Regions from separate parts of the Paenibacillus sp. GD4 genome, predicted to be linked through region 2. Evidence: riboswitches for the same ligand, from Rfam matches in the RefSeq annotation. Region 2 holds a riboswitch; each other region holds the start of a gene.

The links. A riboswitch is a leader RNA that binds a small molecule or an ion and turns the genes downstream of it on or off. The one in region 2 is predicted to bind thiamine pyrophosphate.
Region 1: another riboswitch for thiamine pyrophosphate. It lies ahead of thiS (sulfur carrier protein ThiS); the one in region 2 lies ahead of RAC89_RS17860 (ECF transporter S component).
Region 3: another riboswitch for thiamine pyrophosphate. It lies ahead of tenA (thiaminase II); the one in region 2 lies ahead of RAC89_RS17860 (ECF transporter S component).

What each region holds. Positions count from the first base shown of each region.
Region 1 is NZ_JAVCYK010000001.1:3,297,173-3,301,636, reverse strand. Features, by position in the region: rRNA gene RAC89_RS15875 (16S ribosomal RNA) at 1-889, opposite strand, end outside; gene RAC89_RS15870 (thiazole synthase) at 1,266-2,039, opposite strand; gene thiS (sulfur carrier protein ThiS) at 2,087-2,287, opposite strand; TPP riboswitch at 2,381-2,517, opposite strand; gene RAC89_RS15860 (nucleotidyltransferase-like protein) at 2,552-3,418, opposite strand; gene RAC89_RS15855 (DUF2614 family zinc ribbon-containing protein) at 3,544-3,903, shown strand; gene RAC89_RS15850 (glycosyl hydrolase family 18 protein) at 3,954-4,464, opposite strand, start outside.
Region 2 is NZ_JAVCYK010000001.1:3,681,685-3,686,148, reverse strand. Features, by position in the region: gene RAC89_RS17865 (ABC transporter ATP-binding protein) at 1-871, opposite strand, end outside; gene RAC89_RS17860 (ECF transporter S component) at 871-1,467, opposite strand; TPP riboswitch at 1,587-1,691, opposite strand; gene RAC89_RS17855 (hypothetical protein) at 1,865-2,065, shown strand; gene asd (archaetidylserine decarboxylase) at 2,203-2,991, shown strand; gene RAC89_RS17845 (MFS transporter) at 3,008-4,279, shown strand; gene RAC89_RS17840 (NAD-dependent malic enzyme) at 4,371-4,464, opposite strand, start outside.
Region 3 is NZ_JAVCYK010000001.1:3,247,397-3,251,860, reverse strand. Features, by position in the region: gene RAC89_RS15625 (iron-containing alcohol dehydrogenase) at 1-513, opposite strand, end outside; gene tenA (thiaminase II) at 750-1,433, opposite strand; TPP riboswitch at 1,533-1,634, opposite strand; gene RAC89_RS15615 (ferritin) at 1,733-2,236, opposite strand; gene RAC89_RS15610 (DUF1450 domain-containing protein) at 2,334-2,621, opposite strand; gene nfsA (oxygen-insensitive NADPH nitroreductase) at 2,688-3,422, opposite strand; gene RAC89_RS15600 (TetR family transcriptional regulator) at 3,419-4,075, opposite strand; gene RAC89_RS15595 (YhgE/Pip domain-containing protein) at 4,155-4,464, opposite strand, start outside.

The sequences.
Region 1 (4,464 bases), 380 kb from region 2:
GCGTACTCCCCAGGCGGAGTGCTTACTGTGTTTACTTCGGCACCAAGGGTATCGAAACCCCTAACACCTAGCACTCATCGTTTACGGCGTGGACTACCAGGGTATCTAATCCTGTTTGCTCCCCACGCTTTCGCGCCTCAGCGTCAGTTACAGTCCAGAAAGTCGCCTTCGCCACTGGTGTTCCTCCACATCTCTACGCATTTCACCGCTACACGTGGAATTCCACTTTCCTCTCCTGCACTCAAGTCTCCCAGTTTTCAGTGCGAACCAGGGTTGAGCCCTGGGCTTAAACACCAAACTTAAAAGACCGCCTGCGCGCGCTTTACGCCCAATAATTCCGGACAACGCTTGCCCCCTACGTATTACCGCGGCTGCTGGCACGTAGTTAGCCGGGGCTTTCTTCTCAGGTACCGTCATTTCCAGGGCAGTTACTCCCCGGAACGTTCTTCCCTGGCAACAGAGCTTTACGATCCGAAAACCTTCATCACTCACGCGGCGTTGCTCCGTCAGACTTTCGTCCATTGCGGAAGATTCCCTACTGCTGCCTCCCGTAGGAGTCTGGGCCGTGTCTCAGTCCCAGTGTGGCCGATCACCCTCTCAGGTCGGCTACGCATCGTCGCCTTGGTGAGCCGTTACCTCACCAACTAGCTAATGCGCCGCAGGCCCATCTGTAAGCCACAGCTTGCGCCGTGTTTCCAAGCTCCTCCATGCGAAGAAGCCATCTATCCGGTCTTAGCTACCGTTTCCGGTAGTTATCCCGGTCTTACAGGCAGGTTGCCTACGTGTTACTCACCCGTCCGCCGCTAGGGTCCGAAGACCCTCGCTCGACTTGCATGTATTAGGCACGCCGCCAGCGTTCGTCCTGAGCCAGGATCAAACTCTCCAATAAAGTAGTTTGACTTGCTCATGTTCAAAGCTAGCACGAATCCGAAGATTCGTTTTATTTTCACTCTCTCGTTGTTCAGTTTTCAAAGGGCAATGTCGGACAAAGTCAAACTCTGTAACCTTGTCGTTTGTTGTCGTCGTTTTCAGCGGCGACTTTTTTAATATACCACATTCGCCTATCTGATTGCAAGTGTTTTTTTTAATTCTTTTTAACACTCGGGATTTCGTTTCATTCAACCCTACCTCAATCGGACGAGTCGCCTTAACGACGAAGAATAATTTATCACATAGGCAAAGCTTAAGTCAAGCCTAATATTTCGAGCCATATTGAGAAGAAGAGCAAGAGCATACAACCTCGCCCCTGCTCTTCTTTTGGTCCTCTATTCGATCATACCTTCCTCAGGGCTGCTCGCAGAGGCATAGCGCTTCTTAGGTATACGTCCCGCAAGGAAACCCTTCCGTCCTGCTTCCACGGCCAGCTTAAAGGCCTCTGCCATCAAAACCGGATCCTTCGCACCGGCAACAGCCGTATTCAACAGCACACCGTCCGCTCCGAGCTCCATAGCCAAGGCTGCATCCGCAGGACCACCGATACCGGCATCAACAATAATAGGAACCTTCGCTTCTTCGATAATGAATCGCAGGTTCCCTTGGTTCACAATTCCTTGACCGGAACCAATCGGAGATGCACCAGGCATCACAGCAGCCGCTCCCGCCTCCTGCAGCTTACGTGCAAGGATCGGATCGTCCGATGTATAAGGAAGTACGATGAAGCCTTCGTCTACCAGGATTTTCGTCGCCTCAAGCGTTCCCACAGGATCGGGAAGAAGGGTTCTTGGATCGCCAATGACCTCTACCTTGATCATGTCGCAAAGTCCTGTTGCCTTGGCAAGTCTAGCTATGCGGACCGCTTCCTCTACCGTATAAGCCCCTGCCGTATTCGGAAGCAGCGTGAACTTCTTAAGATCCAAGGTCTCAAGAAAATTCGGCGCATCCGGATTATCAATCGGCAAACGTCGGATAGCAAACGTAAGTACATCCGCCTCCGAAGCCTTAACAGCCTCCGATTGAATTCCAAGGTCGGTAAACTTCCCCGTACCTAACAAAAGTCTTGACTTGAACTCATAAGGACCAATTTTCAACACGCCGCTCATAAAAAGCCGCACCTCCTGGAATAGTAAAGTATAGATGGACGGGCTTATCAACCCCCGCCTACAAAGTGAACAATTTCAATCCGATCTCCGTCCTTCAAAGCGGTCTCCTCGTACCGCTCCCGGTCAATAATCGTCCGGTTGAGTTCTACCACAAGGATCTTCTGATCTAATTTAAAAGCCTTTAACAAATCCAAAACGTTAGTTACGTCCGTTACCTCACGAATATCCCCATTCACTGTCAGCTGCATCGTGCCACCTCCCTAAAGGTCTCTACAAGCATAAAAAAAGCCAGCCGGCTAGGGCTGACTTCTTGGGTTCTACGCTGCAGAGCATCTCGTATCCGCAAAATAAGTCCACTTCCCTACGCTGGCATCACCCAGTGCCCCGCCTTACAGGCAGGCCGTATCAGGTTCCAAGGGTCAAAGAATGTCGCTTCTTACTCTCAGCCCCGCATGCAAGGGCTCCCCTAGTGGTATTCGATTACTAATATCATATCATAAGCTGGTAATGAATTATAGAGTATATCTTAATTCCAAGACGCTTAAATCATCTTCAATCACATAAGCGACTTCCCGAGCAAGTGCCTTCGTCACCAGCTTATTCAAGAGCAACGGCAGCTCTGTGCGCACATCCGACAACTTAGGCAGATGCTGCAGTTCTTCAAGACTCCAGGCAACCTCCCTGCTGCCCAGCACCTCAATCAGCAGCTTGCAGCAGCGCTCCATCTTGGACATTACGGAAAATTCACAAGCGAGAAGAACTAGTTGGACCCTCTGCTCAACGGTTTCGCTGCTTTGCATCAGCTCTTCATACAGCTTGTAGACACCGGGATTGATGCTTTTAATTTGACGCCATACGGTAACTTCAGGGTGATAGCCCGCCTCAATGATGACAATTCGCGCCCAATGATGCAGCGCTTCGAAAATATTATGATAAGCATCAAGATCATGCTTTTCCGATATATATTCCTTCGTTTGCAGGTAGCTTCGCAAAAACTTGGAAAACTCGATAAGCAGCTTGTGTTCCCTAAGCTCTACAGGAAACTCAAGCACGCGATGTCTCAAGCCCTCCAAATACATATCCCGATCCAAAAGTATCTCTCCTTTTAAGATCCAATAAATGATATTGCGATGCTCTCCATGTAAAATGAATTCATCCAGCTCTTCCGGGCTCATCCAACGTTCTTGTATACGGCGCCCCTCTTTACTATAATGGTACTGTTGATGTGTACGAGCCGGGTCTTGGGATATAACCAGCAGCAGCAAATCAAACCCGTCGGTGACTGCCGAGTAAGAAGAAGGGTTTTCTACCGCGATAACCCCGATAACTGATTCACTCTCCCGAAACCTTGCTATCCATTGCTGCTTCATTATAATCATCCTACTGGCCCCCCATGACCGTTACACATCTCTTTTTAGGTTATTTATTTCTACATTCGGACACCGGTTTCCTGCATCATTCTGTGACAAATCATACAATTCTTTTACACGAAAGAAGGCCCGACATGATACTCAGATCCAGTAAAGTCAATGAATTCCGGTTATGGGGATTACTGCTGACAATGGGCGGCATGCTGCTCATGATTCTCGGCCTTGCCGGAATCGTTTTTGATTGGGGAACCGCAGGCAGAATTATTGCCGTCATCTGTATGCTGATCGGAGCCATAGCCATGCTGGCTAGTATGGCGGTGTATTTCGCAGCAGGGATGATGTCGACCAGTGCAACCGTAGTGGATTGCCCGGAATGCGGCAAGCCCACGAAAATGCTGGGCAAAACCGATCGCTGCATGTATTGCAAAACGATTCTTTCCCTGGACCCGAAGCACGCTCCTCCGTCAGGGGAACAAACCCCAGCCGGGAAGTAGGCTGCACAAAAAAACTGGCCCTTTGTCAGCAAAGGAGCCAGTTTTTTTATTTAAGGTATAAGATGAGTGCGGATAAACTCCCAAAGCTCAGGACTTTCATAGCCGCGCCGCCAAGAGGCGATGCCGGCAAGGTCATATTTGTTCACTAGCTCCAGACGGGACTTCACGGACGTTTCATCCTCCAGCCAAATCCGCTGCAGCTTTCCGTCTTCGGTGTATTCCACGTAGTTTTGTCCGGTTTCCTTCGAAAACTCCGGGGTTAAGCCTTTTTCCTTCATAATTCGTTTGGACGTATCCATAAAAATCGCCCGGGAGGAGACTTTCGTCTTGCCATCCTTCATCTCTTCGGTCCATAAACGGGTGTAGAACGGAATCCCGAGCACCAGCTTGGAAGCAGGAACCTTCTCCTCCTGCAGCAGTACCTGCACCGTTTTCTCCACCCAAGGGAGAGATGCGACCGAGCCTGCCTTCGGGCTGCTCGCCCAATGCTCGTCATAGGCCATTACCATCATATAATCGACCGTTTGGGCGAGGGCAGGGCGGTCGTAGAAAAGCGACCAC
Region 2 (4,464 bases):
CATGAATCCTCGGTGCCTTGCCGCGATAGCCGCTCCACTGTCTCAGCTTCAGCAATGGCTCAACGGCTCCATCGCTAGGCAGGGCGCCGCCACGTTTTGTCGCATCCCAGTACCGTGGACTTGCCGTATAATCCGACCACACGCCGGGATACCAAATGCCATACTCCTGAAGCTCCCGCTTATGATCGCGAAACACGCTGGCAGGCTCTCCGTCGGCGAGAATCGAGCCCTCGTAGTCGAACAAGACGACCCGGTCCACGAAATCCACGATCTCGTCGATCTTATGCTCTACGATGATGACCGTCTGATCCCTTGTCACCTCTTTCACCGTCGTCCAAACCTGCTTGGTCCCCTCAGGGTCCAGCAAAGAGGTCGGTTCATCCAAGAACCAAACCTCCGGCTGCAGGGCGAGCAATGACGCAAGAGCCAGCCGCTGCTTCATGCCTTGAGAGAGCGAGGCAATCGGCACATGCGGGTCGGGCAGCTGCAATCCAACCTGCTCCAGATACCGGCGGATCAAGCCCGCCATATCCGGCCTAGGCACCTGCATATTTTCCAGTACAAAGGCGATCTCCTCATCCACAAACGGCATGCAGAACTGCGATTCGGGATCCTGAAACAAGTAGCCCGAAGCCGCCGGCACCACACTGCTGTCACAAAGCATCGGCACTTCAATCGCTTGTGGGATCAGCCCGCTTAGCACCTGCAGCAAGGTCGACTTTCCGCAGCCGCTCGGACCGAGCAGCAGCACCTTCTCTCCATGTCTGACGGAGAGGGACAGCTCCTCGAAGAGAAGTCCGTCGCTCCCCGGAAATTTAAGCCGCAGCCCTTCCACAGCAGCCGCCAGTTCCTTCATAGCAATCGTACTCATTACATCTTCGTCGTCTTGCGGTTCAGCGCATCATAGTCGGCGCGGCTTGCCGGCCGTACGAGCTGAGCCACACCGGTAGCCTCCAACGCCTTCACCAAGCCGGCAGCCACGAAGCCGCAGATCACAAACGCCCCCACGAATCGGAAAACGATATACAGCACCAAGCTCCAGGTTTGCAATTCCGTCATGTACCCCTTGAAGAAATCGAACACCAGTGCGCCTGCGCCTGCGGCCATTCCGGCCAGTCCCGCCGTTACGGCCGAGTAACGGTTATACCCTGTTGCAGCGAACAGCAGCTCGGCGCAAATCCCTTGCACCAGACCGTACGTTAACGCCTCGACGCCGAACGGGGAACCGAGCAGCAGCTCTCCGCTTGCCGCTGCCGCTTCAGCCAGAAAGGCAACCCCGGGCTTGCGAATGAGCAGGAACGCTACCGTCGATGCAATAAACCACATCCCGTACATCAGCTGCTCGAGCTGAAGTCCGGGTGCTTTAGCCACCTCATACACGGCGGCCCAAAAATGATAAATGGCAGCAAGGACAACGGAAATAACGACGGTGACCAAAATATCGGTCAGCTTCAAACCTTTGGACATAAACCTCACAACTCCTTTTTTCCTTTTGTTTTGTCAACCGGGTTCCGAGACATGTATGCCAAAAAGGGCCGCCTCCGCAAAACTATGGAAGTGGCCCAGATGAGCTTATCATGATCGCGCGCATACGCTCTCCACTTCCCTACGCTGGCATAATCCAGATCAGGTTCAGAGGGTCTAGGATCTATTGATCCAGTCTCAGCCCTACGGCTCCCCTAGTGACATAACTCATATTAAGCACCTTTGCTCCGATTGTCAACGAATAAATTCCGTAGGAAGATAGAACATTTTAGGTAATTTTTATAAAAATTGTGTCACATTACGCAAGTAAATCGTTGGCAACCATGCTAAGATATAGGTAATTGGTACCTCTATTTCGCTAAGGGAGACATTCTTATTAATGAATCAAATCGATGAATTGAAGCAGCAGCTGCTTTGGGTCACCACGGAGCTCGTTTCGGAATGTCCTTACTGCATATGTATTTCAGATGATCCCCAGCTGCGGGCCCCTATCTCCTGCACCAAATATTCCGGCTCCAAGAACCCGATTCTTGTGAATATCTCGGCCTGCTTAGCCTGTCAGGAGTACAAAAAGCAATAATTACGTGAAGAGAAAGGCCCCTCCGGGCCTTTTCTTGCTGTTTAGGCGACTTTTTCTTGGTTGCGCTTGCTCCCGGAATGTGTCACTATAGTCGGTAGGACTTTACAAATATGAAGAAACAGGTGAACCTAACCAGCATGAAACGTTCGTTATTCCGGCTTCTAACCGAGCTATCCTCCCGCAAAACCATTTCCCGAATGACAGGAGCCTTTGCCAAATCCAAGCTCAGCCGCGGGTTCATCCCGCAATTCGCTAAGACCTACGGCATTCCCGTCGAGGATGCGGAGAAGAGCCTTCATGAATATGCATCGCTGAACGACTTTTTCACCAGACGGCTGAAAACGGGGCTCCGTCCCATCCATACGGCTCCAGGCGCCATGGTCAGCCCTGTCGACGCCCTGATCACCGGCATGGGACCGATTCAAGAGGGATTGATCCTGAATGTCAAAGGTCAGGATTACACCATTGACGAGCTGCTCAATCATTCGCCGCGGATGGTGAATTATAAGAACGGTTTTTTCTATGTACTGTACTTGAGTCCAACGGACTATCACCGCATTCATACTCCGGTCAGCGGCATCATCGTAGAGAAGGAGCACATCCCCGGTAAGGTTTATCCGGTCAACGACTTCGGACTGCGCTTCATGCGACGGGTGCTCAGCCGCAATGAACGATTGGTCACGTACATGCAGCATGAAGGCGGCGAGGTTGCCGTCGTCAAGGTCGGAGCGTTGAATGTAGCCAGCATCCGGTATGTCGATCCGCTTCCGGATCGGCTGGAGCGCGGCGATGAGCTCGCTTACTTCGAATTTGGTTCCACCATCGTACTACTCACCGAGACCGCCACGTTCGAGAGCCGGGCTGATCTGAAGGTAGGAAGCAAAGTAAAAATGGGCGAGGCTCTCGGTACCTTTATGCAAAAATAAGGAGATGAGCTTTCCCATGCAAGTGCAGCCAAGTGCTGCGGCCGTTTCTTCCATAGGAAGGAAGCAGGCTGCGGCACCGCAGTCAGACATCAAGCCAACCGTGTTTCGTATTTTGTTCGCCATCAGCTTGGTCCATCTGTTAAATGACACGATTCAGTCCGTCATCCCGGCCATTCTTCCGATTCTGAAGGATTCCATGGGGTTAAACTATATGCAGTCCGGCGTCATCGTCTTTGCCTTGAACATGACGTCCTCCGTTATGCAGCCGATGATCGGCCTCTACGCCGACAAAAAGCCGACTCCTATGATGCTGCCGCTCGGCATGGGACTTACCTGCATCGGGGTGCTCGGATTAGCGCTGGCACCGAATTATGCGCTTATCCTGCTGTCCGTGCTGTTCGTCGGGCTAGGCTCCGCCATTTTCCATCCGGAGTCCTCCCGCGTTGCCTACATGGCGGCGGGCTCCCGCCGGGGCTTGGCGCAATCGATCTTCCAGGTCGGCGGCAATTCCGGACAAGCACTCGCGTCCGTCATGACGGCGCTCGTCTTCGCGCCGCTTGGCCAGTTCGGTGCCATCTGGTTCACGCTGGTCGCCGGACTCGGCATCGTCGTCCAGCTGACCGTTGCCCGGTGGTACGGCGGCTACATGGCGGCGAACCCTCCGGTCCAACGGTCGGGAGCTGTCCGTACCATGAGCCCCGCCCGCAAAAAGCAAATTACCTTTGCGGTCAGCATGCTGTTGTTCCTGATCTTTGCCCGTTCGTGGTACAGCATGGGGATCTCTACCTATTATCCGTTCTTCTTGATGGAGAAGTTCGGCATCAAGCTGGAGCAAGCACAGATCTATATCTTCCTGTTCTCCGCTGCGGGAGTGTTCGGTACCTTCCTCGGCGGTCCGCTCTCCGACAAATTCGGGCGGCGCAACCTGATTTTCTTCTCGATGCTGGGGACCGCGCCTTTGGCGCTGCTGCTTCCTTATGCAGATCCCTTCTGGACTCATGTAATCCTGCTCGTGAACGGATTTATACTGCTATCCAGCTTCTCGGTTACTGTGGTGTATGCTCAGGAGCTTCTCCCCGGCAAGGTGGGCATGGTATCCGGCCTAACGATCGGCCTTGCCTTCGGTCTCGGCGCATTGGGCGCCGTAGCGCTTGGCGGTATGATCGACCGGCTGCAGCTGACCCCGGTCATGCAGATGATCAGCTTCCTGCCGCTGCTCGGGCTGTTTACCTTCTTCCTGCCTAGCGACAAGACGATCCGGCAGTGGACGGAGGAAGCTTCAAGCTAAAGAAAAAAGGTCAGCAAGCGGTGCATCTTACACCGCTGTTGACCTTTTTTTGCTGTAAATCGCTTTGATTAAGGATATCTCCACCCGAGTCTTAGCCCATGTCCGTCCTTGACTGCTCCTTCGCGCTGCGGCGGCGGGCAACACCGGACTCATAGGCTGCCGTTATGACGGCTTCCTTGACCTTC
Region 3 (4,464 bases), 430 kb from region 2:
CGTTTTCTTGAAGCCTTCCACAAGCAGCGGCGATCCGGTAGAGGCATACCCGTCCATGGACGGTGCGGTGGCTACGACAAGATAAGGAAGGTTCAGCTTATAGCTTATATATCGGGCCGTATCGTTCAGTGTACCTGCGCCCACCACAATGATGAATTCCGTATCCGGTTCGATGTCGATCAGCGCTTTGCCCAGTGCCTTTTCATCCGCGTACAGGTTCTTCTCATGATTCACGCTAAGCGTAATATCGAGTCCTTGCTCGCTTAGCATTCGGTACAGCCGCTCCCCTGCGGCCTCATAGGTACGATCGTCTGCGATCAACAAGGCCTTAGTGCCCAATTGCAGCTCGGCGATCACCTCGTGTACGCGGCAAAGCGCCCCTTCCTCGATGACGACCTTTTGCAGGTCGACCCTGTGCTCCTGACCGCATTCACAGCGATAGACGAAATGGACCAGCTCCTCGAGCCGTTTATCCAGCATTTCGCCACGGTAGGCTTCCACTAGCTCCTTCATTCTCCTGCTCCTCTCCCGTTACCGATCCCCACTAGACCTTCTACAGGCTCATCTCTACATTGAACATTTGTCTCACTATAAAGCATTTGTTCAAAATTAGGTTCATTTTATCACACTGTAATTTTGCGTGTAAACATCATTTTACAGCGTGCGGCGGCCGGGGCAAGTTCGGTTTCCATCGAAAAAAAGACGCTTTCCCCGCAAAGAGTTCTTTCCCTACGTTGAGGCGTCTTCCTTCACTTCAGCTTCACTGGCCAATCCTGCACATGATACGCCATGTCCCAGAACATATATTCCATTTGAGCGCTTAGCTCAAAATGCTCGCGCATCCGCTCACGTTCGGCCGTTGTCGCCCGCTCCTCTGCCCATACGTCAATTCTCCGGCAAAGCTCCCGCGTTGCCGAAGCTATTCGTTCCGAAGCATAAAACTGGATCCAATCATAGTACGGATGATCCGGCTGAGGGTTGAACTCCTTGACCAGCCTTTCCCCAATATCCCAGTAGATCCAAGGACAGGGCAGCAGTACACACATGATTTCTCCCAGCGTTCCTTCGTGAGCAACCGTGAGCATATGCCGAATATAATGATGAGCGGCAGGCGCCGGCCGGAAGCCCTGCAGGTCCTCGTAGCTCACCCCGGCGGCTTCACAGAAGTTTCGATGCGGATGGGTTTCATCGTTAAGAATAAAGCCGATTTTCTCTTGAAAATAGGCCATCTCCTCCCGTGTGGAGCATTTGGATACCGCCAGACCGTAAGCGCGCACATATGCATTCAAATATTCGTAATCCTGTTTCACATAATGGATAAGCTGATCGGCCATCAGCTCCCCACGGCCCACGCCCCGAATGAAGGGATGATGATAATTGGCTTCAAAAATAGCGTCAAAGTCCTGCCTAAGCTGCCCGGTAAAGCTAGTCATATTGTGCTTCCTCCTCATACCGCCTCAGTGCTGAGACAAGGATAACAAAAAACCTCTCCGACGAAGGGAGAGGTTCGCTGACACAGCTCATGTGACAGGATCTACGGCTCTCCACTTCCCTACGCTGGCATCACCCAGATCAGGTTCGAAGGGTCCGGGATGGCATCCCGTCTCAGCCTGTCGGCTCCCCTAGTGGTATTTCTAACAGGAAAATGGTACCATATCGGTCTCGGTTAAGCAATGCTAAGATGGCTCCAAAACAAAAACGGCAGCCCCTCGGTGAAGAGCTGCAGCTTCCGTTATTCCGCCGGCGGCACAAAGGTCCGCTTCGCAAGCTCGGCATCCAGCATGAAGAAGGCATTGCTGTCTTTATCAATGCGCTTCAGCTTCTGAATCAGTCCGTCGAACATCGCTTCCTCTTCCACCTGTTCGTCGATAAACCATTTAAGGAAGTGAATGGTCGCGTGCTCACGATCATTCAGAGCCAGATCGGAGAGATGATAAATACGCCGGGTTACCTCCTGCTCATGCGCGTACCCTTGCTCAAATGCATCCAGCACCGAGCTGTATTCGTTGTTCGGGTCCGGCATTCCTTTGAACGTTACGCGTTTGCCGCGTGCGTTAAGGAACTTGTAGATTTTCATCGCATGAAACCGCTCTTCCTCCGCTTGCACAATAAAAAAGTTCGCGAAGCCGTCCAAGCTCTCCGCCGAACAATAAGCCGCCTTAGCCAGATACACCTGGGAGGATAGAAATTCGAAATTCATTTGGTCATTCAATGCTTGATATAAGGGCTCGTTCAATGCAGGATGCTCCTCTCAGTACGTTCATGTAATGGTCGTCAGACCTTACGTTATTCCAATATATTGTAACCGAAATTACCGTCAATATGAATCTCTATTATGAACTCTTCAGCAGAGCGCTCAGCTTCTCGTACAGCTCCTCCGGCGACATGGCGCAGATCGTATCCTTCTTGCCGATCTTCACAAAGCATTGCTTGGAGCACATTCGGCAGTTTCCGAGACAATCCTTCTTCTTCTGCTTCAGGTCTGGGTACTGTTCCTTCATCGTTCGGTAGACGGATTTGGTGCCTTGCTTCCAATTCTTGCAGCAGTACTTGATCTTCTTCATGGATGGCAGCCCTTCTTTCAAAAAGTATCCGTTATTCCAAATGATAATGCTTCTCATTCTCACTGTCAACACGAAAAAACGCCTTACCCGAAGAATCATTCCTTCAGGGCAGGCGTTATAGGATTATTCCTGTAAAAATCCTTTGCTCTTCAAAAACGGCTTCATCTGCAGCCGCAGCGGCTTGGAGGCCCGCTCCGACATCTCGCGCGACCAGACGGTATCCCGCTTTCCGCCGGAACGCTCAAGTATGTAGCTTCGGTACTCCCGATCGTAGGAAGCGACTTCCTCGTTATGCTTCCCTTCGTCGTACACATCCGTATGCACCACGGCTGTCTGTGGAAGGCGAGGCCGCTGATCCGGCGCTTGCTCCGGGTATCCGATACACATCCCGAACACCGGGTACACCAGCTCCGGAAGCTTCAACAGCTCGGATACTTGCTCAATCTGGTTGCGGATCCCGCCGATGTAGACGATGCCGAGTCCCATCGCTTCGGCCGCTACTGCTGCGTTCTGTGCGGCCAGCGACGCATCCACGGTGGCGATGACGAAATTCTCGGTCGTCCGTGCCAGCTCTTTCCCATACAATCCACAGGCATGCTGCAGCCGATGCAGGTCGGCGCACCATACGAGAAATTCCGCACACTCGAAGATGTAAGCCTGATGGCCTGCCAGCTCGGCAAGCGCCTTACGCAGCTCGGGGCTTTGAACCCGGATGACGCTGTACGCCTGCATGTTGCTGGAGGTCGAGGCTCGCTGTGCCGCGGCTATGATAGCTTCGAATTGGTTCTCGGGGACAGGCTGGTTCGTAAATTTGCGAATGGACCGGTGCTTCAGCAGCAGCTCCAGCGTTTCCTTCATAGGGTGCTTCCTCCTTCTTTCGGTGCCGGAATAACCGGAAGCTTCTTCGGCATGTCCGAACCTAATGCTCTGAGTACGAAGAGAGCCGCCTGATTAGCCGTCTCCTCTCCATTCTCCACCTTGGTATCCAGAATCGGCGCAAAGTACTCTCGTTTCTTGTGAGCCAGAACGATCCCGACAACCATCATCATGGCATAATCTAGGGAGTCATACTGAAACCGCCCAAGAGCCTTCCCCTTTTCCAGCAGTTCTCTTACCTTCTGCCACACCGGATGGGTAAAAGCGGTGACCGAGCAAATTCGCGTTGAATTGATCGTCATCTCCTGCTGCAGGATCGAGCTCAGCTCCGGGTCGGTGAAGCTGAACAAGATCACCTCGCGGACGATGAGCGCAAGGCCCTCGACCGGCTCCTTCAGCAGCTCTTCATATTGTGGTATGCGCTGTCCGGGAAAAAAGCTTTCGAACAGGGCGCGGAATACGTTCTCTTTCCCTCCGAAATAGTAGGAGACTAGCGCCACATTGGCACCGGCCTCTTCGCAAATTTGGCGTACGCTGGTACCGTCATACCCCTGCTGGGCAAACAGCTTCTTGGCGGCGAGCAAAATGCGGATTTTCATATCGGAATCGTTGTGTGCCATAGCTGCACTCCTCATGTCAACGCGTTAGCATTCATTATAATCGTTTCCTCTTGCTGTATGCAAACGTCTCCATGACGCAGAACCCGCTGCAGAACTAGGATAAAGCCGGCTTGCCGGCCGGTGCCGCCGCCTTCGTGGTAGCCTCTTTGCGCAGACCGGTTGCAAGGGCACCCAAAGCTGCACAAACGACCGCGATGGCCGCTAGAGCCCATGCTGCGGAAGCTGCACTCGGTCCGCCGAACAGCAGGTTCATGCTCCCTTCGACGGCATAGGTCGCCGGCAAATATTGGCTAATGCTATGGTAAAAGCTGCCCAGCAGCTCACGCGGCACCATCGCTCCCGAGGAAACTAGCTGTATGGACAGGCTGGCGATGTTAAGCAGCATGCCTGCCATACCGAACACG